Regions from separate parts of the Ferrimonas sp. genome, predicted to be linked through region 2. Evidence: predicted binding sites of a transcription regulator. Region 2 holds the regulator's gene; the other holds the start of a gene.
The links. Region 2 encodes ArgR, which controls arginine synthesis, uptake and breakdown. Its sites were predicted from a motif close to ANTGAATANNTATTCANT; they were not measured.

Region 1: the regulator ArgR is predicted to act here: its motif matches at 8,762-8,779, upstream of ACN0RV_RS15740 (YjiH family protein).

What each region holds. Positions count from the first base shown of each region.
Region 1 covers NZ_JBLXDO010000021.1:410-15,510, forward strand. The annotation lists gene ACN0RV_RS15700 (WYL domain-containing protein) at 1-604, opposite strand, end outside; gene ACN0RV_RS15705 (hypothetical protein) at 830-1,861, shown strand; gene ACN0RV_RS15710 (TerB family tellurite resistance protein) at 1,894-2,298, shown strand; gene ACN0RV_RS15715 (DNA repair protein) at 2,301-3,194, shown strand; gene ACN0RV_RS15720 (hypothetical protein) at 3,209-5,005, shown strand; gene ACN0RV_RS15725 (DUF3413 domain-containing protein) at 5,404-7,194, opposite strand; gene ACN0RV_RS15730 (DUF1414 domain-containing protein) at 7,342-7,569, opposite strand; gene yejK (nucleoid-associated protein YejK) at 7,647-8,669, shown strand; gene ACN0RV_RS15740 (YjiH family protein) at 8,958-10,328, shown strand; gene ACN0RV_RS15745 (SIMPL domain-containing protein) at 10,554-11,261, shown strand; gene ACN0RV_RS15750 (hypothetical protein) at 11,274-11,747, shown strand; gene ACN0RV_RS15755 (dihydroorotase) at 11,819-13,165, opposite strand; gene ACN0RV_RS15760 (M23 family metallopeptidase) at 13,248-14,063, shown strand; gene ACN0RV_RS15765 (hypothetical protein) at 14,249-14,482, shown strand; gene ACN0RV_RS15770 (diguanylate cyclase domain-containing protein) at 14,649-15,101, shown strand, end outside.
Region 2 covers NZ_JBLXDO010000016.1:49,893-64,993, reverse strand. The annotation lists gene ACN0RV_RS14120 (COG3014 family protein) at 1-298, opposite strand, end outside; gene def (peptide deformylase) at 295-837, opposite strand; gene ACN0RV_RS14110 (SlyX family protein) at 839-1,051, opposite strand; gene ACN0RV_RS14105 (YacL family protein) at 1,194-1,550, shown strand; gene ACN0RV_RS14100 (response regulator) at 1,583-2,206, opposite strand; gene narQ (nitrate/nitrite two-component system sensor histidine kinase NarQ) at 2,199-3,899, opposite strand; gene nrfA (ammonia-forming cytochrome c nitrite reductase) at 4,211-5,560, shown strand; gene glnK (P-II family nitrogen regulator) at 5,784-6,122, shown strand; gene ACN0RV_RS14080 (ammonium transporter) at 6,135-7,385, shown strand; gene ACN0RV_RS14075 (Dyp-type peroxidase) at 7,598-8,542, shown strand; gene argR (transcriptional regulator ArgR) at 8,604-9,074, opposite strand; gene mdh (malate dehydrogenase) at 9,286-10,224, shown strand; gene ispB (octaprenyl diphosphate synthase) at 10,316-11,284, opposite strand; gene rplU (50S ribosomal protein L21) at 11,561-11,872, shown strand; gene rpmA (50S ribosomal protein L27) at 11,890-12,147, shown strand; gene cgtA (Obg family GTPase CgtA) at 12,273-13,439, shown strand; gene ACN0RV_RS14040 (threonine/serine exporter family protein) at 13,602-14,309, shown strand; gene ACN0RV_RS14035 (threonine/serine exporter family protein) at 14,306-14,767, shown strand; gene folA (type 3 dihydrofolate reductase) at 15,023-15,101, shown strand, end outside.

The sequences.
Region 1 (15,101 bases), on a different contig from region 2:
CCTCTTTTCTTCGCCCTGATGGCCTCTGCTCAAGGCTCAGCTCTCCTCGAAAACGACTGATCACAAAATCCCGGAACTGCTGGTTCTTCTCACACCAGGCGCGCACGTGCCAGCGAAAGCCGTTGTATACCAGGGTATGGGGGGCCAACAGTCGGCCAGGATCATCTTGTGGAGGGGCGGCAGACAGGGATTCATAGTGCCCCTCTACGGTCAGACCCTGGCGGGCAGCCTGGATCAGGGTTCGCACCACTTGGGGGGAGACATACCTGGAGGGGGCATCCATATAATGGGTGGCATCGGGTTGCAGGCTGGTCAGTGACAGCATGTCGCCAAGATCATCATGGCGGTCCAGCAACTGCAGGTACTCATCAACATGACCCTTGCAGAACCTGGGCATGAACCCTTTTGCCGGCTTGTAGCCTTTCAGGCTGCGGTCATACTCCAGGCTGGCGCCCGAGGATTCCCGGATGTAGGTGTTGATGTCCTTGGAGGCTTGCTGGCGACCAATATCAAAGGCCTGACACAGGTGATTAGTGGTCAGACGCCCCTCCCAAAGGGCAATGATCTCAATGAGACGATATCTCAATCTCTGGTCAACGCGCATAGAGTTTCCATCTGCTTGAAAAGGCGACATGTTAATGTAGCCAGTAATGACATGTAGTTTCAAGCTACATTAGTATTGGTGTCGAGCAGCTAACTCATATGGTTGTTGCCGCATATTCGTTCAGTTGATTGTGTTTCTAACTTAAATCACTGTTTTAGAAATATATTGCTATCAATATAGTCCACTGAACTTCGCAATACTCTAGTTGGTTAAAAAGAGAACGCCATGGAACTCTCCCTCAATGACCTGGGCCTGGCCCTGTTTGCCCTCACGGCTATCAATAGTGCCTTGATCCTCTATCTGCTGGTTCGCCAGTCCGCGATGAAAGCGATGCAGCACCAGCTGTCCCAGGAAACGGAAACCCGAATCGGAGAGTCTGCTACCGAAGTCGCGTCTCTGATCACCAAATGCGCCACTCAGGCACAGGAGCGTAACTTCACTGCGTGGGAGGAACTGCGCACCAGCTTGAAGAGTCATGCTAAGGCGGCAGAGGAGAACCACAACAAGTTGGCACAGACCCTCATTGCGGTTTCCGGTGAGCACCGTGGCCACAATGAAGCCTTGCAGGAGCACCTGTTGGAGGCAATAGAGGAAGCCCGGGCGCGTACTAAAGCGGAGTTGGAGCGGGTGTGTGACCAAGTGGTGGCCGTGCCAGGAAAAATCCAGCCTCTGATGCAGTCCGAGCGGGAATCGATTGAAGCCAGCCTGGTTAAGACCAGCGATGTGCAACATAAGCGCCTGGAGGCACTGGAGTCCAAAGTGGACGCCGGCTTTGCGGGTGCCCGTCAGACACAAATGAACGAGGGTAAACTGCTGAGCAGCAAGCTGGAGAAGATGGCTGGTCAGCAGCGACTGGCGTCTCATCAGGAAAGGCTGGCCCTGGTGGAGCAGCTTACTCAACAGGTGCAGAGCCTGAAGATCAGTAATGCGGTGGATCTCACCAACGCCCTGATGGAGGGGCGCGACCTGAAGGTAGAGACCGAAGAGTTTGTGAAGCACCTGGGTGAATGTAAGGTCACCGCCATGGAGGACAAGCTCAGTGGTCAGGTGACAGAGATTCTTTATGAAGAGGGGCACAAAGTCGCCAGTCGCACTTTCGAGGATGGGCAGCTTAAATACCAGATTCGGTTCGATGAGCACGGGCGTGCCGTGAAGGGAGAGGAGTTCGGCTCCGATGGCGAGGTGGCGTTTGAATACCACTACGATCTCGCGGGCGAAGTCAGCAGCCGCCAGGACCATGAAGTCACAGTGCAGTAATCAACAACCACAGAATTCAAAAGGCATATCCGATGTTTTTAAACCTTCTTCCTAAAAAAGAGCGTCAGCATTTCCTCAACCTGGCCCGGTACGCCATGGGACTCAATGGCGAATTCAAGTCTGAAGAGCTGGAGATCTATAACTCCTTTGTGCATGAGTGTGACCTGCATGGCTATCAGGCGAAAGCCGGCAACAAGCAGGTGACCGAATCCATCGAGGCTCTCTCCTCGGGCAGCACAGGTCACCGCAAGGCGGTGATGATCGAATTGTGCGGCATCATGCTGGCCGACAGTGCCATCTGTGACCATGAGCGGGCGTTTATTCAAAGGCTGTCTGACGCTTTTGACCTGGAGGACTTCGAGGTGCGCCGCATCGAGCGTTGGGTGGCGGCCATGAATGATCTGGTGGCCGAGGGCTATCAGATGGTGGAGGCCTGAGTATGCTGGGACGGGTATGGAGCTCGATACGCAGCTGTGCGTCCAGAGCGGTCAGCAAGGTTAAGAGTGCCTGCTCCAAGGCTTGGAATGCGGTGACCGGCAAAGACAAGTTTCTGGAAGCGAAGAAGCTGCACGAAGAGTTGATGGCCCGCTATAAGCGGCAGCAGAAACTGTACCAGGAGCAGGTTGAGGCTCGGAGCCTGGCCATTGAGGGGCGGCTGAAGGCGATCAATGGCTTTAAGCAGCAGATCTTCGACAGCCAGTTTCCCCGGTTCATCGCCCTGGCCAATCGGCTTCATAACGTCCGGGTAGCCGGCAGCCACTTCGAAGAGTTTTTTGACAACAAGCTGATGGAAGTCGCTTCCCCATCCGGGGTTCGCTCCAAGGCCGAGTTGTTTGAGATCGATTTCGACAACCTGGGTTTTCGTGAGGTGGCCTTGTCGGTGCTGACCCTGGGGATCTACTCCCGCAAGAAGGCCAAGGAGTCGTTGCAGCAGGTCAAAGATGAGGCAGCTCGTGTGGAGGAGGAGATTGCCAAGATGGAAGCTCAGCTCACCAAGATTGAGGTGGTGGAGCAGTCCATCGGTCAGGTTGAACTCTACTTCGATCAGTTGATCGCCAACTATGGTGCCCTGCTGGACAGGTTCGAGTATGGCATCAACTCTCAGCGTATTTTGCAGGTCGGGATGAACCCGGAGATGTTTGCCGCCAAGCTGGATTTCCGTTTGCTGCCTGTGGCGCACATCAAGGAGTTTCAGGCCCTGTTTAATCTCTCTGTGGTGCTCAAGCGCATGGCCCAGATGAGTTACCTGAGCCGGGAAGGGGCCGTCATCGATGGGGAAGCCACAGAGGCCGCCTCCCTGTTTGAGCGCGCCGTCGTGCTCAAAGTCGCCTGATGGGAGTCTCGACAATGGAACAGCATGCCCAGCCTACACTGACCAGCGAGGCGGTGTTGGCCCAGCTTAATGGCGTGTCGCCCCTGCAGGCGAGCAGCGTACTCATCGATCTTGAGCTCTATGAGCAGCGGGATTCCCTCGAGGTACTGGAGTCTGTGTACCAGGAGTTTGAGTCCAGGTCTTCGGTGATGGATGAACTGATCAAACCCATGGCGCTGAGTGTGCTCGACGGCATCATCAGCCACAAGGATCTTAAGCTCAACCGCACCGGCCTTTCAGCCTCTCGGGTATGGAATGAGGTGCAGCAGTTTGATTATGGCGAGGGGACGACCCTGAGCGACGACGCCCAGCAGTCGCGTCAGCAACTGGATGCCATGCGTGAGGCGCGACACTATGACGAGAAGGTGCGTGCCTCCATGACCAAGGAGAAGAACCGGGAGCAGCATAAGGAAAATCACTTTGGGGGGGCCGCTCAGGGCTACAGCGACTTGGAAGTGAACGACGATGGCAGCAGGGTGCGGGTCTATCGCAAACAGGATACCGCCAAAGAGAAGGGCAACTACTGGCGGGCAGTGGATACCGATCACGTGGTGCCGGTGAAGCAGATCAATGACCGCTATGCCAATAACGCCTTTTTGACCGAGAAGGATCTGGTGGCCATCACCGACGGTGACTTTAACCTGGTGGAGATCTCCAACCGCTTTAACCGTGCCAAAGGCGCGCGCAGCTTTTCTGAGCTGCAATCTCAAAAGCGTGCTCTGGAAGCCAAGCAGGCGTCGGGCAAGCGTCTGACCACAGATGAGAGAGAGCGCTTAGAAAAGCTATCTCTTAACAGTGATGAGACCTATGACGCGTCGGTGAAAAAGCAGCACCAGGCGGAGAAGGCGATCCATAAAAAGGCCCAACACAAGGCCATGGAGAACCTGAAAGACAACAAGTGGGCCGTGTCTCAAAAAGCGGCAAAGCAGGCCGGTGAGCAAAGCGCTTACCAGGCCATAGGCCACGGCATCATCGCCATGATCAAGCCGTTGCTCCATGAGCTGATGGATGCGGTGCGACATGGCTTTGCCGAAGGGGTAGGGGCTGCCACCGCTCTGGAGGGCCTGAAGCTGCGTATGGCCAGGCTGATGCGGTATCTGAAGCGGGAAGTGCTGCCCACCCTGCTGCAGGGGGCGAAAGATTTTCTCAGCAACCTCTTCAAGATCCTGATTGAAGGGGTGCTGGGCTTGGTCACCGGCATGTTCAAGACGGTGATGAAGGTGATCTCCGAGGGCTTCTCCGCCCTGGTGGGGGCCGGCAAGATCCTGATGCAGCCCGACTCGGCCATGAGCCGGGCCCAGAAGGCCGATGCCATCGTCAAACTGTTTGCCGCCACGGCGGCAGGTTTTGTTGTCTACTACTTCGAGGCCAGCATTCTGTCGGCGCTGCCCAAGGGTTTCATCAAGGACATCGCCCTGAGCACTTTAAGTGGGGTGGCTTCGGTGCTGGTGGTGTATCTGCTGGACCAGGCCGACATCTTCTCCACCAAGGCAGAGCTGCGCTCCAAGCGGGTGGCGGAGATCTTTGAGCATAGGGTGGCGCAGATCAAGCTCAACACCGACGCCTTCGAAGCGACCGCAGTGACCAAGCTGGCTCAGGACAAGCTGGCCTTCATGGCCATCAGTGAGCAGATGAGGGGGCTGATCGACGCCGATGAGGACGTGAACCCGTCGGTGGAGGCGTTGGCACAGGCCTTCAACATTGAGCTGTCGGTTAAGGATACCGATGAGTTTCTCAATCTGCTGGAGAGCAGTGACGCCCTTGTGGTGTAAAAGAAACAGCGAAGCGGTCTGTGGACCGCTTCGCTGCTGGCCTTCCATGGCCGGGGGATATTCAGTTTACCGCGGCCAGCAGGCTTAAAACGGCGGCAGGGGCAATAGCGGCAAAGGCCACGGCGGCCCAGTCTACGAAGGACTGGTTATCTCTCTTGGACATAGTGACTCCCGGAACAACAACAACAAACCCCAATCGGGGAGTAGGGGGCATGGAACACGCAATGGCGCGCTCATTCCTGTTCCACAAGCCTTAGTATCTGCGTCAAATCGCACCGCTATATTAGCCGAGCAATTCCCCGGTGAGCATTCGGTTATTCATTGGTATAAACTCGGCTGCGTTGCGACGACCGGACATAAAAAAGCCCCGCTTTTGCGGGGCTTTCTGTTTTTGGGGATCAGTTGGCAAACAGTCGGCGATTCTCTCCCATCACCTTAAGCAGAGTGGGAGCGTCCAGCTTGGCATCGCGGATGCGGTGGTGACCATTGTCGTACACCCGGTAGTCGCCGTGCTTGTCGATCACCGTGGTGGAGTCCTTGGTCTTGATGGCCACATAGCGTCGATTGCCCGCCACCAGGAAGTCGAGGGTGGAGGGGGCGTACAGGGAGTCGCCCAGGCTGTACTCTCCGGGGTTGTTGCCACAGCCCAGCAGGTTGGTCAGCAGGGTCGGCGCCAGCGCGTAGTGGCTGGTGGGGTAGCTGATTTGCTTGCCCACATCCCCGGGCCAGCGGATCATCAGTGGAACGCCCGTGGTGGCATCGGAGAAGTTGCGGCTGAGCGTGTTGTGCAGGCTGGTAAACTCCTGGCCGTTGTTGCCCGTCACCACCACCAGGGTGTTGCTGTTCACCTTGCTCAGCAGTCGCGCCAGCTGACCGTCCAAGAACTTCAGCGAGCTGCGGTATTGATTGAACAGCACCGCCTGAGCTTCGTTGATGTCCAGCTCTGGTTTCACCGTAGGCAGGCCTACGTAGCCCACAGGGGTGCTGTACACCGATGGCGCGTGGTACTGGACCAGCAATGCCAGCTTGTTGTCGTCGGGCTGGAGCAGCTTCAGGGCCTGATCCGTTGTCTGAACATCGCGCTGTGCCGCAGAGTCAAACGGCTGCTCCTGCTTCAGGGTAAAGCTTTGCAGGGCCAGCTGGGTGGAGGGTTCCAGCTGGGACCCGGCCACACCCACTGCCACCAGACTGTAACCCTTGGCGGCCAGCTCTGTGGTCAGGACCGGAGACTTCTGGTCGGCCAGCAGTGAGGCCTCATAGGCGGGCAACAGGCCGTACAACAGGCTCCTGAGTCCCTGGCCAGCCTCGTTGGAACCACTGTAGTGGTTCTTGAAAACATGGGTGCCTTGAGCCCACTCGCTGAGGAAGGGCATGGTCTCGGGCGTGATCATATCCCGGCGCAGGGCGTCGACGGTGACCAGCAACACGGGCTGGGCTGGGGTGGCGACACACTGCATCGGCTTGGTGGGGTAGGTCAGCTGCTTGGTGGGTTGAGCCGAGGTTTCCCGCTCCGCCAGAGTTTCCTCATCCACGATACCGCGGCTGGCCATAAAGCTGCGTGCGGTCGCCGGGTAGTGAAGCGGCAGCATCTCATCCTGCTGGACTATGGGTTGGTAGACATTGGCGTCGGCCCAGATGTGCAGCAGGTGGCTGCCCAGGAACAGGCTGATCATCACTGTGGCAATCTTGCCGCCCCAGGAGCGTCGCGCCAGTCGTTCGATTCGCTTCCACAGTCCATTGGCCAGCAACAGTTGCAGCGCCAGCATGGCCGCCGGGGCCACCAGCAGCCAGGGGTTACTGATCAGCTTCGGCAGATCGGCGAAGGAGATATCGAACACAAAGGGGTTGAGGTGCAACCGGTAGTGGTCGAACACCAGGATGTCGTACACCAGCACCATATGGGCCAGGGTGGCCATGATCGCCGCATAGCCCCTCAATATTTTTGAGTAGGGCAGTATCAGGCTGATGGGAAACAGAAACAGCAGGTAGAGCAGGAAGCTGACAAACGAGAAGTGACCCACCAGGGTGATCACTGAATAGAATTGGGCAAGCAGGGTATCCGGCCAGCCGAGCAGCTTCACATAGCGAACTGCGATGATGGCGGCCAGCAGGCCATTAATAAAGGCAAACCAGTGACCCCAGGTTACCAGACGGGAGACTTTGTCCCTTTGCAGATCGGTTGCGTGCATGGATGTGGCAGTATTCCTTATTAGGAGCTCATATCCTAAGCGGAAACAAGACGCTATACCAGTAAAGTGGTGTAAATCCTGCCTGTTTTGGAGGATAGACCCCTAAAGGGAGAGAGGTGGCCCACTGGGTGGGACACCTCTTAGGCATCAGGCGTCGTGGCGGCTGTCTACGGACGCCAGCAGAGCCTGACCAAACTGCTCGGCCAGACGCTTGCGTGCGCCGGGAGCCACATCACGGTTGATGATGTCGGTGGCGCAGTTGCCCAGCACCATCAGGGCCAGATCGGTAGGGGTCTGGTTTTTTTCCAGTACCAGCAGCAGCTCGTTCAGCAACTTTTCCACTTGGTCATTGCTGTATTTGGACAGAATAGCCATGGCTTTTCCTGTTATGTTGATTCAAAGGCGCAGTATAATAGCCGATCTGTGCGTGAACCACTAACACCAGGAACAAGATGATTAAGATTGATCAGGCGATTCTGCATGCAGTGCAGAGGGACGGTGAGGGCCAGCTGCGTTGTAAGCTGCGTCCGCAGCCTCTGGAGCAGTCCGACGCCCTGGACGAGCTGCTCGGTGAGTTGCATCGTCTCTACACCGCTAAGGCGGGCAAAGGATATGGCTACTTTGGCGTACCTGAAGGCGATGGCGAAGCCAATGAGGCGTTTTCGGAGGCCCTGACACAGTGGCATACCGGCAACCTGGGCTTCGTGGAGTTCAGTGGCCAGGCGGGCAAGCTGCTTGAAGCGGAGCTGGGAAAGTACGATTTCGCCCAGGGGGGCTATCTGCTGCTGGCGTCCTACAACCACATCGCCTGTGATTATCTGTTCGTGGCACTGATGTCGCCCAAGCCCAGTGTGTCTGTATCACAGGAGATGGAGGTACACGGCAGTGAACATCTGGATCTCTCCAATCTGCAGCTGGCGGCACGCATCGATCTCAGCGAGTGGCGTGCCGACCCATCCTCCAAGAAGTACATCTCCTTCATCAAGGGGCGGGCAGGGCGCAAAGTCGCCGACTTCTTCCTGGACTTTATGGGATGTGTGGAAGGGGTGAACGCCAAGAATCAGAACAAGGAACTGGTTCAGGCGCTGGAAGACTATGTAGCGACCACCGACCTGGACGCCGATGAGCGCCAGCAGTGCCGTGATGCCGTGTTCGATTACTGCAAGACCCAAATAAGCTCCGGAGGCGAAGTTCAGCTTCAGGACATCGCCGATGAGTTTGCTGATCGTGGGGCTGAGGAGTTTTACCAGTTTACCTCAGCCGGAGAGTACGATCTGGAGGAGACCTTCCCCGGCGATCAGAGCACTCTGCGTCAGCTGAAGAAATTCTCAGGAACCGGCGGTGGCGTTTCTGTCTCCTTCGATGCCCACCATCTGGGCGAAAGGGTGGTGTGGGACCAGGTGAATGACACCATCACCATCAAAGGCGTACCGCCAAATTTGTTGGACCAGTTGCAAAGACGCTTGAAAGCGTGAGCCTGATCGCATAAAAAGGGCCTCGTCGTTAAGATGGGGCCCTTTTTGTTTCTGGGATGTAAAAACTCAGATCGGTAACCGTTTGCCCAAAAAGCGAATTTATATTCAATTCGTCCCTTAATTGGCTTTTTGTGCTCATATTTATGCATAAAGCCAGAATTTATATTTTACAATGTGGTTGGCATCGGCTAACCTGCGCAGCAATCGCATAGGCGAACCTCAATTCCAGGTGAGCCGGTTGGGAACGACAGCCGGTGTACATCAGAAAAAAAATACAAGGCAACACACATGCATAAGCACGCAACTGACGACAGTCAGGTGAAAACCAGCAGAAACCTGATGCTGTTCTTGCTGCCCTCCCTGTTGGGGGTACTGCTCTTTATGACCCCGGTGATCTACGAAGAGGGACTGACCATTCCTATCGCTATTCTGGCTAACGGCCTGAAAGCGGTGATTGGCGATGCACTGCCCAACGTGGTCGCTGCCGTGGTGATCCTGATGGGCCTGGCCACCACTGTGGTGAAGCTGTTCAAGCCCAAGTTTGTCACCGGCAACGGTTTCCTCAACAGCCTGCTCAATGTCAGCCCACTGTGGTTTATCACTCGCCTGGCTGGCGCCATCTTCGTGGCCATGGTGGTGACCAAAACCGGCCCTGAGATGATCATCAGCGGTGATACCGGCAGCTTCGTCTTCGGTGATCTGCTGCCTACCCTGTTTGCGGTATTCATCTTCGCCGGCCTGCTGCTGCCTCTGCTGACCCACTTTGGCCTGCTGGAGCTCATCGGTACCCTGCTGACCAAGATCATGCGTCCGGTATTCAATCTGCCTGGCCGTTCAGCCATCGACTGTCTGGCCTCCTGGCTTGGGGATGGTTCTGTGGGCATTCTGATGTCCAGCAAACAGTATGAAGACCGGTTCTACACCCAGCGGGAAGCGGCGGTGATCGGTACCACCTTCTCTGCGGTGTCCATCAGTTTCTCTCTGGTGGTGATTGCTCAGGTAAAACTGGAGCACCTGTTCGTGCCCTTCTACGCCACCATCTGTGTGGCGGGCATTGTAGTGGCCATCATCGTGCCCCGTTTGCCTCCACTGAGTCGCAAAAAGGATCTGCTGATCGATGGCAGTACCCGTGCTGCTGACGCCGAGATGATCCCTCAGGGTCACAGTGTCCTCTCCTACGGCTACCTGAACGCGCTGAAGACCGCCGATCGCATCGAAAACCCTCTGAATGTGGTGAAAGAGGGGATCAAGAACGCCGTGGACATGGTGTTTGGTATCCTGCCTGTGGTGATGGCCGTTGGTACCCTGGGCCTGGTTATTGCGGAGTACACCCCGCTGTTTGCCTGGATGGGCGCGCCCTTTGTCCCTCTGCTGGAGATGCTGCAGATCCCCTTTGCTCAGGAAGCGTCTGAGACCATGGTGGTCGGTTTTGCGGATATGTTTATCCCCTCCATCATCGCTGCCGGCATTGACAACGAGATGACCCGCTTCGTGATTGCAGCCATGTCGGTGACTCAGCTTATCTACATGTCAGAGGTTGGCGCCCTGCTGTTGGGTAGCCGCATTCCTATCAACGTCTTCGAGCTGTTTGTTATCTTCCTGCTCCGTACCCTGGTGTCTCTGCCGGTGATTGCAGGCATGGCACATCTGGTGTTTTAACAGCAGTCTTTAGGAAAAAGCCGGTGGAAACATCGGCTTTTTTTGTTTTTGCACCCAAGGGTCGCTTTGGTAAGGTGTGTAACGGACGCGCAGGTTGAATGACACAAACCACAGAAAAATGCGTGCCGGTTTAGCTGTTCTTTCTTGCCCGCTGTCAGGCGAAAGTCGGCGTATTAAACCAAAACTTATTACAATTATTAATACTACTTACTTTGGAGGCTAGGGATGTCCAATCGATCCTCATTGATCCTAGGCATCTCTCTTGCGGTAGCTATGGCCCTAGCAGCGGCCATTTTAAGTCAAGGGATACAACAGTTTAAGTTATTGGATCGCACCGTGGTGGTGAAAGGGCTGGCGGAACAGGAGGTGCCGGCCAACATTGCCATCTGGCCAGTGAAGTTTTCAGCCGCAGACAATGATCTGTCTGAGGTCTACGACGCTTTGGAGCGTCAGGCCGAGCAGGTCAGGGCGTTCCTGTTACTGCAGGGGTTCAGTGACGAGGAGCTCACCCTGAGCACACCCAATGTCACCGACAAGCTGGCACAGAGTTACGGCCCTGAGAGCTCGCCACTGAGATACAGCGGCAGCATGACCCTGACCATCTACACCGACAAGGTTGACCTGGTTCTGGGGGCGCGTCAGCAACTGTTTACTCTGGCCAAACAGGGGGTGAACCTCTCATCCCAGGACTACAACGCCCGCACCGAGTTCCTGTTTACCGGTCTGAACGATCTCAAACCCGCCATGATTGAGCAGGCAACCCGTAATGCTCGCGAGGTTGCCCAGCGCTTTGCAGAGGACTCGCAAAGCAAACTGGGCAAAATTCGCCGTGCCCAGCAGGGGATTTTCTCAATTCGTGACCGGGATTCAACTACACCACACCGTAAAAAAGTTAGAGTGGTGTCCACAGTTGAATACTATCTGGTCGATTAAGGGAGGGGAGCCATGAGAACAATTGTTTTAGCCTTTGTGCTGGCTCTGACCGGTTGCGCGTCTGCGCCCTATGTTCCGCAGACTCTGGATGCCCATCGGGTTGTGGAAGGGGTAAGTGCCGATGATTTCGAGCTTTGCTTCAAGGTACCCGTAGGTAAACATCTGGCGGGCCCTGTGGTCTCAACGGTGACCTATACCGATGAGATGGGTGAGGAGCAACAGGTGGTTCTCTCCATGGAGTACGCGTCCAAGAGCTATCTCCCCGCCCTGAAAGGCATCCTGATGTTCCGTCATCCGGAGTATGAGTATCACTTCCGCCTGACCCCGCATTCCAAGCAGGTTTGGACCGAACTGCAACAGCAGCTGAGACACACCGCGGGTCGGGCTGAGCTCAAACCCTACCCAGAAAGCGGTATGTGGCACCACGAAGATGCGCCTCGGGCGGTTGCGGATAAGAAGGGGATGGAAGCCGGACTCAAGCTCTGAACCCTGATGACATCAGAAGAAACGCCGGGCATTGCCCGGCGTTTTTGTATTCATACCAACTGCAATTGGTACTATCGGTCGAAGCTCAGCCTCTGACCTACCGGCTCGGAGATCACCTCCTGTCCGTCATAGGCCATGATGCCGCCGACCCAGGTGGCGGCAATGGTGGAGCGGAAGGTATAGCCCTCGAATGGACTCCATTGGCACTTGTAGAGCAGGTTGTCCTTGCTTACCGGATAGGGTTTCTCAAGATCAATCAGTACCAAGTCTGCGTGGTAGCCTTCACGTAGATAGCCTCGCTCCTTCAGGTTGAAGCGCTCGGCCACCGCGTGACTGGTCTTTTGAACCACGGACTCCAGACTCAGCACACCATCATGGACATGCTCCAGCAGGGAGAGCAGGGCATGTTGCACCAGGGGCACGCCGGATGGCGCCTTGAAATAGGTGTTCTGCTTCTCTTCCCAGGTGTGAGGGGCGTGGTCGGTGGCGATGACATCGATGACGTCCCGTTTGACCGCATCCAGCAGTGCCTGGCGGTCACGCTCGGTCTTCACCGAGGGGTTGCACTTAATCTGGGCACCCAGGGTGTCGTAATCCTTGTCGCTGAAGAACAGGTGATGGACACAGGCCTCGGCGGTGATGTTGGCCGTTGCCAGGCTGTCCAGGCTCTTATGGGCTTCAAACAGGGCCAACTCGTCTGCGGTGGTGATATGCAGCACGTGCAGGCGGGTGCCGTGGGCCTTAGCCAGTTCAATGGCCATCTTGGTGGACTTGATGCAGGCTTCTCGGGAGCGAATCTCGCCGTGAAGCTTCATGGGCACCGCTTCCCCATACTTGGCCCGGGCGGCGTCCTCATTTGCGTCGATCATCGGTGTGTCTTCGCAGTGGGTGACCACGGGCACCTTGGCACTGGCGAAGATCGCTTCCAGGGTGTCGCGATTGTCCACCAGCATGTTGCCGGTGGAGGCACCCATGAAGATCTTGATGCCGCAGGCCGCCTGGGGATCCAGGTTGCGAATGTCTTCCAGGTTGTCGTTGGTGGCGCCCAGGTAGAAGGCGTAGTTGGCCACGGAAACCTCCGCAGCGCGGGTGTACTTGGCTTCCAGGGCGTCGGCATTGGTGGTCTGGGGGTTTACATTGGGCATCTCCATGAAGCTGGTGATGCCACCGGCCACCGCAGCACGGGACTCCGAGAGGATATTGCCCTTATGGGTCAGACCCGGCTCACGGAAATGAACCTGGTCATCAATCATGCCGGGGATAAGCAGTTTGCCTTCCGCGTCGACGATCTGTGCACCTTCTGGCGCGTCGATCTCCGGGGCAATTTTCTGGATGCGACCGTCGGCGATCAGCAGATCGCCCTGTTGACGGATCCCTTCGTTCAGCAGGGTGGCGCGTTTAATCAGTGTGATACTCATGGGCCGCTCTTATGCTCTTGTTTGGGTACAGACGCCGCCTATAATAGCGGATTGGATCTACCTTCGCCTATAAGGATGTGACATGTTCCGCAGTTTGAGCCTTGTTTTCTTTTCTCTTTTTACTCTTTCTTATGCGTCAGCCCTGGAATTGAGGGATCCCCTGACCCAGGGCTCTCTGGTTCGGGCCAAGGTGGAGCCGGGCAGCCAGGTCACCTTGAATGGTCAGCCTGTTCGAGCCGATGCCGAGGGTAACCTGGTGTTTGGCTTCGGTCGGGATGCCGAACTGGAGCACCAGGTGGTGGTGACGTCAGCCAGTGGCGAAGCCACCGAGTATCCCCTCACCCTGACTGAGCGCACCTATCGTATTCAGCGAATCGAAGGGATCGCCAAGCGCATCATGGAGCCTAAGCCGGAGGATATTGCCCGCGCCCGTCAGGACAGTGCCCAGGTGAAGAAGGCCAGGGCGGTAGACTCCGACCGAGTGGATTGGCAACAGACCTTTATCTGGCCGCTCTCCGGTCCCATCACCGGCGTTTATGGCAGCCAGCGGGTCTACAACGGAGTGCCCAAGCGCCCCCATTTTGGCGTGGACGTGGCGGCGCCCACCGGAACCCGGGTGGTAGCGCCGGCGGATGGCGTCATCACCCTGGCAGTGCCAGACATGTTCTACTCCGGCGGCACCCTGATCATCGATCATGGCTATGGTGTCTCCTCCTCCTTCCTGCATCTGTCCCGCCTTTTGGTGAAGCCTGGGGATGAGGTTCGTCAGGGGCAGGAGGTGGCTGAAGTGGGTGCCACCGGGCGTGTCACCGGCCCGCACCTGGACTGGCGCATCAATTGGTTTGGTCAGCGTCTGGACCCTCAGTTGCTGGTTCCAGAAATGGCTGAAAAACCCTGATTTTTTTTGACAGATGTTACAACTTAGCGGTTGTGGCACCTGTACTCTCCTGCTAGCATCCAAGATTCGGAGTGGCTAGTGAATCTATCTGGGTTCGGTGGCAAATCGGATTGATTTATTTCAATAAATTCGATGAAGTGATTCCGATAAACCTACCCTTATCCTGATTGCACAAGGAGAGTGTGATGACTAATGAAGCACAGAAGCTACTGATTAAGCTGGGGCTGGACGCGGATCTGGCCGAGCGTTTTTCTGTTTCTCCTGGACTGGTATGCGACGAGCTGAAGCTCGACCAGGAGAGCCGTGACCAGATTCTTCAGCTGAGCGAAGACGGGGATGACGACAAGACCATTCCTTTCTCTACCACCTGGGTAACCTGGATTACTCTGCCCTCCATGGGTGCCGGTAAACAGGGCTGACCTAAGCGATTTTATTGGGGGAGTTGCTCCCCCAATATTCTGTTCCAGTGAGTGGACCATGCCATTGCAGCTTATTTCTCTTGTTCTGACCCTTTTCCTGTCAACCCTGGCTATTGCTGAAGAGGCAGTAGCACCCCCCGTGCCCGGCTCCACCGAGGCGAAAATAGTGGAGCTGGAACAGATGTCCCGCCAGCAGCCAACCCTGGCGCTGAAGCAGGCGGAAAAACTGCTCGAACGCTTCAACTATCTGAAACCACATCAATTGTGCAAAACCCTGCAGTTGGCGGCTTTAAGCCATCTTGGCTTGGGTGAGAATCACAACGGGCTTCGCCGCGCCAAGCGTGCCGCAGAGTGTGCCGAAGAGCTGGGGCTCTATGGTGAGCTGGTGTATAACCTCAAGCTGCAGGCCATCGCTTCCCATCACCTGATGGAGGAGGTGGAGGCCTTTGGGCTCTATCTTAAAGCGCTGAAATACTTGGATAAGGTAGAGAACGATCAGCGCAAGGCCGACATCCTTATGTCCGTGGCCAATGTCTACATCAGCATTGGCGATCCTGAGCAGGCGCTGTTTTATGCGGAGCGGGCCAAGGCAACCTATCAGGGGGATCCCTCTTTCGAT
Region 2 (15,101 bases):
GGCTGACCAGGGCCTTCCAGTCACGCTGGTCGTATTGGCTCAAGGCCTGTTCAAAGTAGCGGCGGCTGGCGTCGAAGTTGCCCTGCAGTTGGGCGACCCGCCCTGCCTCCTGGGCGTACAGCAGCCGGTCCTGCCCCTGCAGCCCGGCCTCCAGGGGTTTCAGTGCCTGGCCTTTGCCGTTGTCCAGCTGGGCTTTCACCTCGCCCATCTGCGCCGGGTAGGGCAGGAACAGCGAATTGGAGGCGCAGCCAGACAGCGTCAGGCTGGCGAGGGCAACCAGGGCAAAGGGTTTGATCATGACTGCCCCTCCCTGAGCCACACCTCGGTGGCCATCAGGTCGCGGTTGTCCTCGACCCGGTCGAGGAAGGTGAGGCCGCACAGGTGATCAAATTCGTGGCAGAAAATCCGCGCCACAAACCCCTTCAGGCGAGTGTGGTGTCGCTGTCCACAGAGGTCATCGAAGCTCACCTCAACCCACAGAGGACGACAGACCCGTCCGCGGATACCGGGTACCGACAGGCACCCCTCCCACCCCATCTCCTGCTCGGTGGACTGAGCTTCGATGCGGGGATTGGCCATCACCAGGGGCTCCATCTGCGGCGCGTCTGGGTAACGGGCGTTGGGGCGTGAGGCGATGATCATCAGCGCCAGGCTGTGGTGCACCTGGGGCGCGGCGATGCCAACGCCTCCCTGATCGTCCATCTTCCGGCGCATCCCCTCGGCCAACTGGGATACCTGAGGATCCGGCAGCTGGACGGCACCGGCGTGCTGGCGCAACACCGCTTCGCCCAGCAGGGCGATGGTGAGAGAGTCTGGGGAGGGGGTGGTCTGGCTCATATCAGTAATGGGGTGGTGGGGTCTCTTCCGCCTGGGTTGCGATCTGGCTGGGGCCGGTGGCCATCATCTTGTCAGCCAGCTGTTTGACCTGGCGCTGCATCAGATCCAACCGCTGGTTCAGTTCCACCACGGTCTGGTTGAGGCTGTCGATGGTCTCCTCCTGGAACGCCACCTTGGTTTCCAGCTCGCTGATTCTTTGTTCGGTTAGGGACATACTGCTGTGCTCAATAAGAGATGACTCACTATCATAGAGGAATGCCCCTCGGGTTTCATGTGTGGATGCGCAGGGATTGGACTGCGGCCCTCGGTACCCTGAGTTACACTTTAGTTCGCGATACTTTTGATAAGACCCTGATATGGAATATGAGTTCAAACACGGCCTCACCGGAGAGCGGGAGGCAAGGCTGTCCATGGGCCACGAGGCCTTTGGCCAGTTGCTGACGGAAGAGTTGGGCCGGCGTGAGTTGGTCGACCAGCTTCTGGGTCAGTTGCGTCAGGCCAACGGGCTGGCGGAGCGGCGCTTCGGCCTGGGGGAGTGGACCCTGATCCTGGAGCAGGGTGAGGTGATGCTGAGCCACAATGCCCTGGGCATGGAGCAGGATCAGGAGCTGGATCCGGATGTGGAGCTCTACGATCAGGAGAGTGAATCCTGCTGTGGCCTGGAGGACCTGTGCCAGCTGCTGGAGAGCTGGCATAGGTTTCTGGGGCGTTAGGGCCTGCCGGTCAGGTAAGCCCCAAGGCAGGATTACTTCTGCAATACCTTTACTGCCAGCTCAACCCGGGAGCGGCAATCGGTCTTTCTCAGCAGGTTCTTTACGTGCACCTTGACGGTGCCTTCACTGATGAACAGCTTCTCCGCCAACAGTTTGTTGCTCATCCCCTCGGCAATCAACCGGGCGATCTCCTGTTCCCTGGGGGTGAGTTCCTGCCACCAGCTGTCATCCTCATCCCCTGAGCTCTGCAGGTAGGATTGCAGACGCTCGGTGATCACCTGCTTACCGGTGATCACCTGCTCAACCTGGTTCAGAATTTGCTCAGGCTCGCTGTCCTTGAGCAGGTAGCCGTCGGCTCCGGCCTGGATCAGGGTGCGCACATCCTCGGCGGCGTCAGACACGGTCAGGATGACGATGTGGCTGGTGACCTCCTCCTGGCGCAGCGCATTGAGGGTATCCAGGCCCGACATCCCCTTCATATTCAGATCCAGCAGGATCAGGTCAGGCTCATCCTCGGCCACCGCCGCCAGGGCATCCACGCCCGAGCCCACTTCGGCAAACAGGTCGTAGCGATCATCCAGGGTCAGCAGTTGACAGATGCCTCGTCGCAGCAGGGGATGGTCATCCACGACCATCACGCTCCAGGGCTTACTCATGCTTATCGTCCTCTTGTGGTCTGAATATTACCTTCACGCACAGGCCGCCACCGGGGTTGGAGATGAACTTCAGTTCCCCACCCAGCTTGCGTGCACGTTCATGCATGATACCAATTCCGAAATGGTTTTCTCTCTCTTTCACGTTTTCGATACCTATGCCCGTATCGCACACACTGAGTTCGATACGGTCATCCTCCAGAGCGAGGGCACTCAGGGTGATGGTGTCCGCCCCGGAGTGTTTGATGGCATTGAGTACCGCCTCCCGGCTCAGCTGCAGCAGATGCACATGCTGCTGGGGGGAGAGCGATGGGGTGTTGAGGTGATAGTTGAGCACCAGCTTGCTCTCGGACCTGGACTCCAGCGGTTCCAGCATCTGTTCCAGGCTGGCCTTGAGATCCTGCTCGGAGATGGTGAGGCGGAAGGTGGAGAGCAGTTCCCGCAACTGTTGGTAGGCCTGGTTGGTGCCAGAGACGATCTCCTCCATCGCCTGGTCCCTCAATTCCTGGTTGTTGGCGGCGATGGCCCGCTTGAGCAGCGAGGTCTGGATCTTCATGTAGGCAAGCACCTGGCCCATGGAGTCGTGCAGCTCCCGGGCAATGGTGCCCCGCTCCTCCATCAGGGTCAGCCGCTCCCGCTGCTGGCTGGCGCGGTTGAGCAGCACCGCACGGGCGACGATGATGGCGAAGTTGTGCAGCATCTGCGGTGGCAACGGGCCGTGGCCAATCAGCGACAGGGTGCCCAGGCGCTCATCCTCAAACACCAGGGGCTCGGCGGTGGAGATGGGGGTGTTGCGGTTGGGATCCCCCAGTGTCATGGTCAGGTCTTTGCGACCGTCGATGGTGAGGGTGACTCCATTGGCGCCTGTGTGTCTCTGCAGACGCTCCAGGGCCTGCTGCATGGTGTCTGAGCCCAGGCGATCCCGGTGGAACCATAGGGAGGTCTGATAGAGGAGCAGCAGACCGGCGTTGGCCTGTTCCAGCTCCCGGGTCTTCTCCTCCACCTGTTGCTCCAGGTTATTGTAGAGGGTTTCCAGCTCGACGGCGGTCTCCTTGAAGGTGTCACTCAGGGTCTGCAACTCGTGGTATTCACTGTCAGGCAGGTCCAGGTCGAACTTGCGCCGGCTGATGGAGAGGGCTGCCTCCTCCAACTGATGCAGGGGGCGCAGCACCCGCCCGCCCACGGCCCGCATCAGCAGGAAGCCCATGGCCATCACCGTCAGCAGTCCCAGCAACTGGGTGGCCAGCAGCAGCATGGTCTTCTTCTCCGCCTGACTTTCCAGCATGTCCACCAGCATGTCGATCTCATCCACAAACTGGCGCACCTCATTCACATAGGCGCGAGAGTTGCCGTTGAGGGCATAGAGTTTCATCTGGTGCCAGCTGGCGATCACCTGATCGTACTGCTGATGGGTGGAGCCCGGGTTGTACCAGCTGCGTGCCTTGCTCAGCTCATCGGAGTAGAGGATCTCCTCAAACTCGGCAATCTTACGATCCACCACAGTGCTGCCGGCGTTGGCCAGGAAGATCAACTGATAGGAGCGCATCCGCAGGGAGCCGGAGGCGTTGATCGCCTTGGCATCATCCACGCTGTACATCAGGGTGATCACCGAGAAGACCGCCACACCGCCAAAGATGAAAATCACACTGACAATCAGTGACAACACTGTGGTGGATAGGCTTTTGTTGCGGTGCATGACGGGCCCTGTTGCTGAGGTTTGTTGCAAGCCTATCGCCAAGCTCAGGTGAATGACAAGAGAAGTGAGTGATTCACAGGCGAAATCGGGCAGGTTATCTATCCTTAGATGGCAGCCATAGGGCGTGCAGGCCTCTGATGGTAGGAGTTTGGACTGGGGTGGCGGTTGCCATGTCAGGCGTTCGGTTGTTGGTCCAGGGTTCTGCACCGGAATCGAACGACACTGAGCGGAGCTTGTCACTCCGGCCTCTCTGGTCGATACGCCTCGGTTGCCATCTAAAACAGCAATAATGGAGCGCAATCGTGAACAGGATGAAACTCATTGCAGCACTGTTGTGTCTGGTCGCACCTTTGGCCTCCGCCAAAGAGGTGACCGAAGCGGACAGCAGCAAATTCGCCAAATTCAAAAAACAACATGCCAGTTGGCAGCAGACCGAGGAGAGTAAGGAGCTGGTGGATGCGCTGGCCGAAGACCCCAGGCTGGTGGTGCTCTGGGCGGGCTACGGCTTCGCCAAGGATTACAACAAGGCCAGGGGGCACCACTACACCATCACCGACCTGCGCAACACCCTGCGTACCGGCGCCCCTACGGGCAAAGAGGATGGGCCCATGCCCATGGCCTGCTGGTCCTGTAAGAGTCCGGATGTGCCCAGGCTGATCGATACCCTGGGTGAGAAGGAGTATTTCCACGGAAAGTGGGCCAAGCGGGGTGACCAGATCACCAACGAGATCGGTTGTGGTAACTGCCACACCAACAAGGGCAAGCTGAGAATGTCGGTGCCCTTCGCCGAGCGTGGCTTTGCCGCCATCGGCATGGACTGGGAGTCCGCTTCCAAGTCTGACCGTCAGAACATGGTCTGTGCCCAGTGCCACGTGGAGTACTACTTCTCCAAGCCCGACATCATGGTGACCTTCCCCTGGAACAACGGCACCTCGGTGGAGGACATGGAGGCCTACTACGATGCCCTGGAGTTCAAGGACTGGACCCATGGAGTGTCCAAGGCGCCGATGCTGAAGGCCCAGCACCCCGGTTTCGAGACCGCCCGAACCGGCCCTCACGGTCGCAACAATGTCTCCTGTACCGATTGCCACATGCCTCGGGTGACCAATGCCGAGGGTAAGAAGTACACCGACCACAATGTGGGCAACCCCTTCGACCGCTTCGAGTTTACCTGTGGCAAGTGTCATGAGCAGGGCAAAGAGGAGCTGGAGAAGGTGGTGGCTGACTACAAGAAGATGGTGACCGACCTGAAGATTCAGGCGGAAGACCAGTTGGTCAAGGCCCACTTCGAAGCCAAGGCAGCCTGGGATGCGGGCGCTACCGAGGCGCAGATGAAGGACGCCCTGACCGCCATTCGCCATGCCCAGTGGCGTTGGGATTACGCCATTGCGTCTCACGGAGTGCACGCTCATAACCCGGCCGAGGCGATGCGGGTACTGGGTACCTCCCTGGAGCGCAGTGCCGAAGCCCGTGCCATGCTGGCCCGTATCCTGGCGGTGAACGGTGTGACTGCCGAGGTGAAGGTGCCGGACATCTCCACCAAGGCCAAGGCCCAGGCGGTGGTTGGGCTGGATATGGACAAACTCCGTGCCGACAAGGAGACCTTTAAGAAGACCCTGGTGCCCGAGTGGGACAAGAACTACCCGGGTAAGACCGAATAGTTGGTACCCCTTCATCCAAGCCCCGCCCGGTGCGGGGCTTTTTTGTGCGCATTTTTTGTGCACCAAAACAGGGCGAAGCCAGAATAAAAGTGCACCTAATGGTGCATGCTTAGTCAGTCTCAATTGCTCTGTTTTGGTTAAGTTGATGATTTAAAAGAACTATGAAACTTGGCACAGGAGTTGAAATAGCTATGCCATCAGCACTGGATGAGGGATTGGGAAGATGAAATTGGTAAGCGTCATTATCAAGCCGTTCAAACTGGACGATGTCCGGGAAGCGATTGCGGACCTGGGGGTGGATGGACTGACGGTCACCGAGGTAAAGGGGTTCGGCCGCCAGAAGGGCCACACCGAACTCTACCGCGGTGCCGAATACCAGGTGGACTTCCTGCCCAAGGTGAAACTGGAGATTGCCACCGCGGCCGACAAGGTGGACCACCTGATTGAGGTGATCAGCCAGGCGGCCCATACCGGCAAGATCGGCGACGGAAAAATCTTTGTATATGACCTCGAGCGGGCGGTGCGGATTCGTACCGGTGAACTCGACGCAGAAGCGATTTAAGGGGGACGAGAGATGGAAGAGTTAACCAAACTTGGCACCACGGTGTCTGAACTGAGATTTGCCCTGGACACCTTTTACTTCCTGATGTCCGGCGCCCTGGTGATGTGGATGGCGGCAGGGTTCGCCATGTTGGAGGCGGGCCTGGTCCGCTCCAAGAACACCACCGAGATCCTCACCAAGAACATCTGCCTCTACGCCATCGCCTGCGCCATGTTCCTGCTGGTGGGCTACAACATCATGTACGTGGACAACGTCGAAGCGGGTTGGCTGCCCAGCCTGGGCGGGTTGATTGGCACTCAGGCTTCTGACGCGGACCATGCCCTGGAGTCGGACTTCTTCTTCCAGGTGGTCTTTGTGGCGACCGCCATGTCCATCGTCTCTGGTGCCGTGGCGGAACGTATGAAATTGTGGGCATTTCTGGCTTTTGCTGTTGTCCTTACCGGCTTCATCTATCCAGTTGAGGGATATTGGACCTGGGGGGGTGGCTTTGTTTCTGAGCTGGGCTTTGTGGACTTCGCCGGTTCCGGCATCGTACACATGGCCGGTGCGGCAGCAGCAATCGCCGGGGTGCTCCTCTTAGGCGCCCGAAAGGGCAAGTACGGTGCCGATGGCAGCGTGCACCCCATCCCAGGTTCCAACATGCCGATGGCGACCCTGGGGACCTTCATCCTGTGGTTGGGCTGGTTCGGCTTCAACGGTGGCTCTCAGCTGATGGTGTCTGACGCCGAGAACGCCACCGCCGTGGCCAAGATCTTCGTCAACACCAACTCCGCCGCCGCCTTCGGTGCCATTGCGGCCCTGATTGTGTGCAAGTTGATGTGGGGCAAGGCGGATCTGACCATGATCCTCAACGGCGCCCTGGCTGGCCTGGTGGCCATCACTGCCGACCCGCTGTCGCCCTCTCTGGCCCTGGCCGCGGTGATCGGTCTGGTGTCCGGTGGCCTGGTGGTGTTCTCCATCGTCGGCATGGACAAGGTGAAGATCGACGATCCTGTGGGAGCGATTTCGGTACACGGTGTCTGCGGGCTGTTCGGCCTGATGGCGGTACCCCTGTCCAACAGCGACGCCAGCTTCGGCACCCAGGCTCTGGGCGCACTGATCATCTTCGCCTGGGTCTTCACCACCAGTCTGACGGTGTGGTACCTGCTGAAGAAGACCATGGGCATCCGGGTCACTGAAGAGGAGGAGTACCGCGGTATGGACATCGCGGACTGTGGCATCGACGCCTACCCTGAGTTTGTCACCGTCAAGGGAGCGAACTGAACTCCATAAAAACAACAACAACTCTCTCTACTGCAGTTGCGCCCTCCCTTGGAGGGCGCTTTTTTTATGAGTGGCTGATATTCATCCTTTTTCACTCAAGGCATGAGGCAGAGCAAGATCTCAGGTCCTGCCATGGGGCAGACTGATGGGCGGCGATTGCACCGTCGGTGATCGCCGGGTATTTTGTATTGTTATCGGAGTTCGGAGTCACCATGACCACAGACACAGGGAGCGCTATGCCTCGGGAGCAAGCAGGGGTATGTGCAGAGGGCAACCTTCACGGGTTGTATCTGCTGTTTAACGCAGAGGAGCAGGCGGAGCCCGCCCTGAGAGGGGTACTGGCAGAGATCGCCACCTGGTTGCAGGCCTCGGTGGATCAGAACGCGGACAGTGCCTTTAACGGCTTTGTGGCCGTGGGCGCCAACTACTGGGATACCCTCTACCCCGATGCCCGTCCTGACAAGCTGCGCCCCTTCCCCAGCTTCGAGCAGGATGACCGTAAGGCGCCGGTGCAGCCGGTGGACCTGTTTATCCACATTCGCTCCGATCGGGTGGACATCAACCATGTGGCCGCCATGGAGGTGTGTCACCGCCTCAAGGGACTGGTACAGCTGGTGGAGGAGGTGCGCAGCTTCCGTTACCTGGACAACCGGGACCTGACCGGCTTCGTGGACGGCACCGAGAACCCTCAGGGCGTGCACCGTCGTGAAGTGGCCCTGGTGGGGGACGAGGACACCTCCTTCCGTGGCGGCAGCTACATCCACATCCAGCGTTATCAGCACAACATGGATCGCTGGAACGGCATCAGCCTGAAGCAGCAGGAGGACACCATAGGCCGTACCAAGATGGAGAACGTCGAGTACGCCAGCCAGGACAAGCCCCTGACCTGCCACATCAAGCGCACCAACCTCAAGGACGACCAGGGCAAGTCCATGGAGATCCTGCGCCAGAGCATGCCTTACGGCACCATGAAGGAGCAGGGCCTGTTCTTCATCAGCTGCTGCAGCACCCCGGTTCACTTCGAGGCTCAGCTGAAATCGATGATCCACGGCGATGGCCATGGCCACTATGATCACCTGCTGAACTTTACCCAGGCGGTGACCGGTGCGGCGTTCTTTGCCCCCTCCCTGGACTTCATGGAGTCCGCTATCGGCTAAACAGACAGCCATGAAAAAGGCCCGCACAATGCGGGCCTTTCTTTGTCTCGGCTACAGAGCACTAGCCCTTGTAGTTGAACAGGTCCTTGACCGTCTGCAGCGCCTTATCGATGTTGTCCGCCTTGGTGGGGGCAATAAAGATGGTGTCGTCACCGGCGATGGTGCCCAGGATCCCCTCGGGCTTGCCGATGGAGTCCAGCAGGCGGGCGATCAGCTGGGCGGCGCCCGGGCTGGCCTTCACCACGATCATGGCACCGTTGTGGTCCACGTCCAGCACCAGGTTCTTCAGTGGGCTGGTGGCGGTGGGCACACCCAGTTCGGCGGGCAGGCAGTAGACCATCTCCTGCTTGGCGTTGCGGGTTCGGACGGCGCCGAACTTGCTCAGCATGCGTGACACCTTGGACTGGTTGATGGTGCTGAATCCGGCAGCCTGCAGGGCATTGACGATCTCGCCCTGGGAGCCAAAACGCTCCTCTTTCAGCAGGGATTTGAAAACGCGGATTAGCTCATCCTGATTGCGGGTCGACTTCATTCTGGCAGCTCGTTGTTTCTAGAGGGTTATTCATATTTTGCCTCTTTGCCTCTGGATAGGCAACTACAGGCCCGGAATGGCAGTGGAGCAGAGCTCGGGTTAAGGGTCAATAAGAGATTGGTAAAATTGCCTTTAAACCCGTGTTTGGGTATGGTGAGCGCAGACATTCAAACGCGATCCATGTCACATCAAAGGATAGATGGAGAACACCATGAAAGTAGCAGTACTCGGCGCGGCCGGCGGGATTGGCCAGGCTCTGGCTCTTTTGTTGAAACTGAACCTGCCCAAGGGCAGCGACCTGGCCCTGTATGACATCGCCCCGGTAACCCCAGGCGTTGCCGTGGACATCAGCCATATCCCCACCGCAGTGAACGCCAAGGGCTATGCGGGTGAAGATCCTACCCCTGCCCTGGAAGGTGCCGACGTGGTGCTGATCTCCGCCGGTGTGGCTCGTAAGCCCGGCATGGATCGTGCGGACCTGTTCAACGTGAACGCCGGCATCATCCGTAATCTGGTGGGCAAGGTGGCCGAAGTGGCGCCTAAGGCCTGCATCGGCGTGATCACCAACCCGGTGAACACCACAGTGGCCATCGCCGCCGAGGTGTTGAAGAACGCCGGTGTGTACGACAAGCGTCGTCTGTTCGGTGTCACCACCCTGGACGTGATCCGCTCCGAAACCTTCATTGCCGAAGCCAAGGGCCTGGCCCCTGAGCAGGTGAAGATCAACGTGATTGGCGGCCACAGCGGCGTGACCATTCTGCCTCTGCTGTCCCAGGTTGAGGGCGTGACCTTCTCCGATGAGGAAATCGCCTCCCTGACTCACCGCATCCAGAATGCGGGCACCGAGGTGGTGGAAGCCAAGGCCGGTGGCGGCAGTGCCACCCTGTCCATGGCCCAGGCGGCCTGCCGGTTCGGCACCTCCCTGGTGCGCGCCCTGCAGGGTGAGCAGGGTGTGGTGGAGTGCGCCTATGTGGAAGGCAATGGCGAGCACAGCCGCTTCTTCGCTCAACCGGTGCTGCTGGGCAGCGAGGGTGTGGCCGAGGTGCAGAGCTATGGCGCCCTGAGCGAGTTCGAACAGAAGGCTCTGGACGGCATGATGGAGACCCTGGTGGGTGACATCGACAAGGGCGAGGCCTTTGTGAACGGCTAAGCCGTCAGCCAGAGATTAAAAAGGCCCCAGTCGGGGCCTTTTTTGTCTCTGGCGCGTGGGGTCGTGAGCCAGCCCTATACCAATTGATCTGTTAGCTGCGGCGGTCCACGGCGATGCGGGCCAGGGACTCCAGGGCCACCTTGGCGTCGCTGGCCGGCAGAGGGGCCAGGGCGGCGATCGCCTTGTCCGCTTCCTCGTTGGCGCGCGCCATGGTGTACTCCAGGGCGCCACAATGGTTGAGGGCTGCCAGGATGGGGTCGATCTCCTCGGTACCGCCATTCTCGATGGCGGCGCGGATCAGCTGACGCTCCTCTTCGCTGCCTTTACCCATGGTGTAGATAAGGGGCAGGGTAGGCTTGCCCTCGGCCAGGTCATCGCCGATGTTCTTGCCCAGTTCGTCCGCTTCGGCGGTGTAATCCAGTACATCATCCACCAGCTGGAAGGCGGTGCCCAGGTAGCGACCGTAATCGGACAGCGCCTTCACAATCACCTCATCCTGATCGGCCACCACGGCCGCCAGACCGGTCGCCGCTTCGAACAGCTTGGCGGTCTTGCAGTAGATCACCTGCATGTAGCTCTCTTCGGTGGTGTCGGGATCGTTGCAGTTCATCAACTGCATCACTTCACCCTCGGCCAGCACGTTGGTGGCTTCCGCCAGGCCTTCCATCACCTCATGATTCTTCATGTCGGTCATCATCTGGAAGGAGCGGGTGTAGAGGAAGTCACCCACCAGCACGCTGGCCTGATTGCCGAACAGGGCGTTGGCGGTTTCCCGGCCGCGGCGCATGGTGGACTCGTCCACCACATCGTCGTGAAGCAGAGTGGAGGTGTGGATGAACTCGATGATGGCAGCCAGGCGGATATGGTTGTCCCCCTCGTAGCCTACGGATTGAGCGGCCAACAGAGTCAGCAACGGACGCATCCGTTTCCCGCCACCGTTGATGATATAGAAGGAGAGCTGGTTGATCAGGACAACATCAGAGTGGAGTTGCTCGTAGATCATCTGGTTGACCAACTTCATATCGTTGTCGGCCAAGTCTCGGATGGCGTTCAGGTCCATAATATATCCGGCTGTAGGCTGCCAAACTCGGCAGCTGTAAGTATAATGTGCACAGTATGGAAGCGAATTCTACCCAAATTCCACGAGCATAACAGCCGCATTTGCCCATTGATTGAGGTGTCGCTCAATTCGGCCAGATCCTTTCGCGATCTTTTTTATCGTGGGCCTTGCCTGTTTTGTGTCCTTGGCGTAGAATGCCCGGCCATTGTCAACAAGTTTTAAGCCACACCCTGACCCCAACATGGCGCGGTCGGCGTGTGAAGCGGAGTTTTTACTATGTACGCGGTTTTCCAAAGTGGTGGTAAGCAACACCGTGTTAGCGAAGGCCAGACTGTTCGTCTGGAGAAGCTAGACGTTGAAACCGGTAGCACCATTGAGTTCGATAAAGTTCTTCTGGTTGCTAACGGCGAAGACGTGAAGGTCGGTGTTCCTTACGTAGATGGCAGCAAGATTGTTGCTGAAGTTGTGACCCACGGTCGTGGCGATAAAGTTAAGATCGTCAAGTTCCGTCGTCGCAAGCACCACCGTAAGCAGATGGGCCACCGTCAGTGGTTCACTGAAGTTAAGATTACTGGCATCAACGCCTAATTACGGAGTAACGAGAAATGGCACATAAAAAAGCTGGCGGTTCTACTCGTAACGGCCGTGATTCAGAAAGCAAACGCCTTGGTGTTAAGCGCTACGGCGGCGAGTCTGTACTGGCAGGCAACATCATCGTTCGTCAGCGTGGCACCAAGTTCCACGCTGGTGACAACGTAGGCGTAGGCCGCGATCACACTCTGTTCGCCACCGCGAACGGCAAGGTGAAGTTCGAAGTGAAAGGCAAGCAAAACCGTAAATTCGTGAGCATCGTTGCCGAGTAATTCGTTCACCGAACGATCTGCAAGCCCCGCCATCGGCGGGGCTTTTTGCGTCCAAGGGGGGGAGGCGATCCCTGATGATCCCATCCTTGGTATACTATTAGCTGTTTTCCTGACGGGTTAGAGCGATGAAATTTGTAGATGAGGTGCTGATCCGGGTTGAAGCCGGAGACGGCGGCAGCGGCGTGGTGAGTTTCCGCCGTGAAAAATACATCCCCAAAGGGGGCCCGGACGGCGGTGATGGCGGCGATGGTGGCGATGTCTACCTGATCGCCGATGAGAACCTGAACACCCTCATCGACTACCGCTTTGAGCGTTGTCACCGTGCCACCCGGGGTTCCAATGGCGCCAGCGCCAACTGCACCGGCAAGCGGGGTGAGGACAAGGTCCTGTCCGTGCCCGTGGGCACCCGGGCGGTGGACTCCGACACCCAGGAGCTGATCGGCGACCTGACCAAGCATGGTCAGAAGCTGCTGGTGGCTAAGGGTGGCTACCACGGTCTGGGTAACACCAGATTCAAGAGCTCGGTCAACCGCACCCCGAGGCAGAAGACCCTGGGTACCCCAGGTGAGCACCGCGAACTGAAGCTGGAGCTGCTGCTGCTGGCGGATGTGGGGATGCTGGGTCTGCCCAACGCAGGTAAGTCGACCTTTATTCGGGCGGTGTCCGCTGCCAAGCCCAAGGTTGCCGACTACCCCTTCACCACCCTGGTGCCCAACCTGGGCGTGGTCCGGGCCAACGCCTCAGAGAGTTTCGTGGTGGCGGACATTCCTGGCTTGATCGAAGGGGCTGCCGACGGCGCCGGCCTGGGGGTTCGCTTCCTTAAGCACCTGGAGCGTTGTCGTGCCCTGGTGCATCTGGTTGACGTGGCACCCATTGATGAGAGCGATCCTGTGGAAGGGGCCAAGGCGATCATCAAGGAGCTGGAAACCTATTCGCCCAAGCTGGCGGCCAAACCCAGAATCCTGGTGCTGAACAAGCTGGATCTGGTGCTGGACGAAGAGAAGGATGAGTTGGTGCAGCGCATCGTCGACGGCCTGGAGTGGGACGGTGACGTGCGCACCATCAGTGCCCTGTCCCGGACCGGCACCGATGACCTGATCCAAGAGCTGATGGCGATGCTGCGCGATATGCCTCGTGAAGAGGAGCAGCAGAGTGACGAGGAAGAGGTGGAGTTCAAGTGGGAACACCACCATAAAGAGCAGATGGATCAGGCCGTTGTCGAAGAGGACGACGATGACTGGGATGACTGGGACGACGACGATTACGACGTCGAAGTGGTCTACCAGCGTTAATCTGAACAGTGAAAAAGGGGCTTCGTGCCCCTTTTTGCTGGCCGAAAAAGAGTATTATTCGAAGAATACACCTGTTTGTAAGACGTGTTTTTGGGGAGTCTGGGGTTGGAACTCGCTCAGCAGAATGAGATCACCCGGCTGGCGGTCAGAGCCGCTCAGCTGATGTTGGCCTGGGGGGCCGAGAGTGAACTGGTGGAAGACGTGGGCCAGCGCCTGGGGGTGGCCCTGGGCGTCGAGAGCGTGGAGCTGTCCATCTCCTCCACCTCCCTGGTGCTGACCACCCTTTACAAGCAGCGTTGTGTCACCACCACCCGTCGCCTGCGGGACCATGGCCTGAACATGGACATGGTGTGTGAAGTGCAGCGCATCTGCGTCATGACAGAGAAGGGCCTGCTGGATCTGGACCAGGTGGGCCGCAAGCTTCGTCAACTCAAACCCAAAACCTGGAACCGCTGGCTGGTGGTGGCGATCATCGGCCCCTCCTGCGGCAGTTTCGCCTACCTCTTCGGCGCTGACGATACTGCGGTGCTGCTGACGGTGCTGGCCTCCTGCATCGGCATGGTGGTGCGCCAGCAACTGGCCAAGGGCCACTTCAATCTGCTGATCAACTGGGCCGCCACCGCCTTCGTCACCACCCTGGTGGCCCGGTTGGCGGCCATGGTGTGGCCCACCCCGGACGCCGAGGTGGCCATGGCGGCGGCGGTGTTGATGCTGGTGCCCGGCTTTCCTCTGCTCAATGCCATCGCCGATATGGTCAAGGGCCACTATAACGTCGGCCTGGCCCGCTGGGGGCAGGCGACCCTGATGACCGCCTCCGCCGCCATCGGCATCACCCTGGCGATGCAATTGACCGGGATGGGGTGGATATGAACCTGCTGCAACTGGTGATCAACGGCGCCATCGCCGCCATCCCCGCGGTGGGCTTTGCCATGGTGTTCAACGTGCCCGGCCGTTTCCTGTGGCGCTGCGGCCTGGCCGGGGCGGTCGGTCACATGGTTCGCGGCCTGTGCATGACCTGGGGGGCCCCCATCGAGTGGGCCACCTTTGCGGCCTCGGTGACGGTCGGCTTCCTGTCGGTACGCTGGTCCAGGGAGACCCTGGCGCCGATGCAGCTGTTTGGGGTGGCCGCCATCATCCCCATGATCCCCGGTACCTTTGCCTTTAACACCGTCATTGGCCTGGTGGAGATGAGCGCTCTGGGAGTGACGGCGGAGAGCCTGATGCCCGTGGTGTACAACGCCCTGAAGACCCTGTTTATCCTGGGAGCCCTGAGCGTGGGGCTGGCGATGCCCGGCCTCATCTGGTACCGGAACAAACCCATTATCTAAGGCATGTTGACCTTTGCTGAATGTTTTTGCTTCAGCATCTGGTACTTGTGGCATTAAGATGCAGGGAGTCCGCTGCAGCAGAGCGGTCACTCTGGAAGATGGCAGCGCCCTTCGGGGCCGGACTGACGACAACCACTCAGCGTTGTTCGACTTCAACATAACACCACTATGTCTGCAGTCGAACGCCTTGATTGATTGCCGTCATCCTCGGCCAAAGACTAAACACCAAAGATAAACACGCCCTAGGAACTACGGATGCGCCTTTCCATGATTGCCTGCATGGCCTTTGATCGGGTCATTGGCAAAGAGAACCAGATGCCCTGGCATCTGCCCG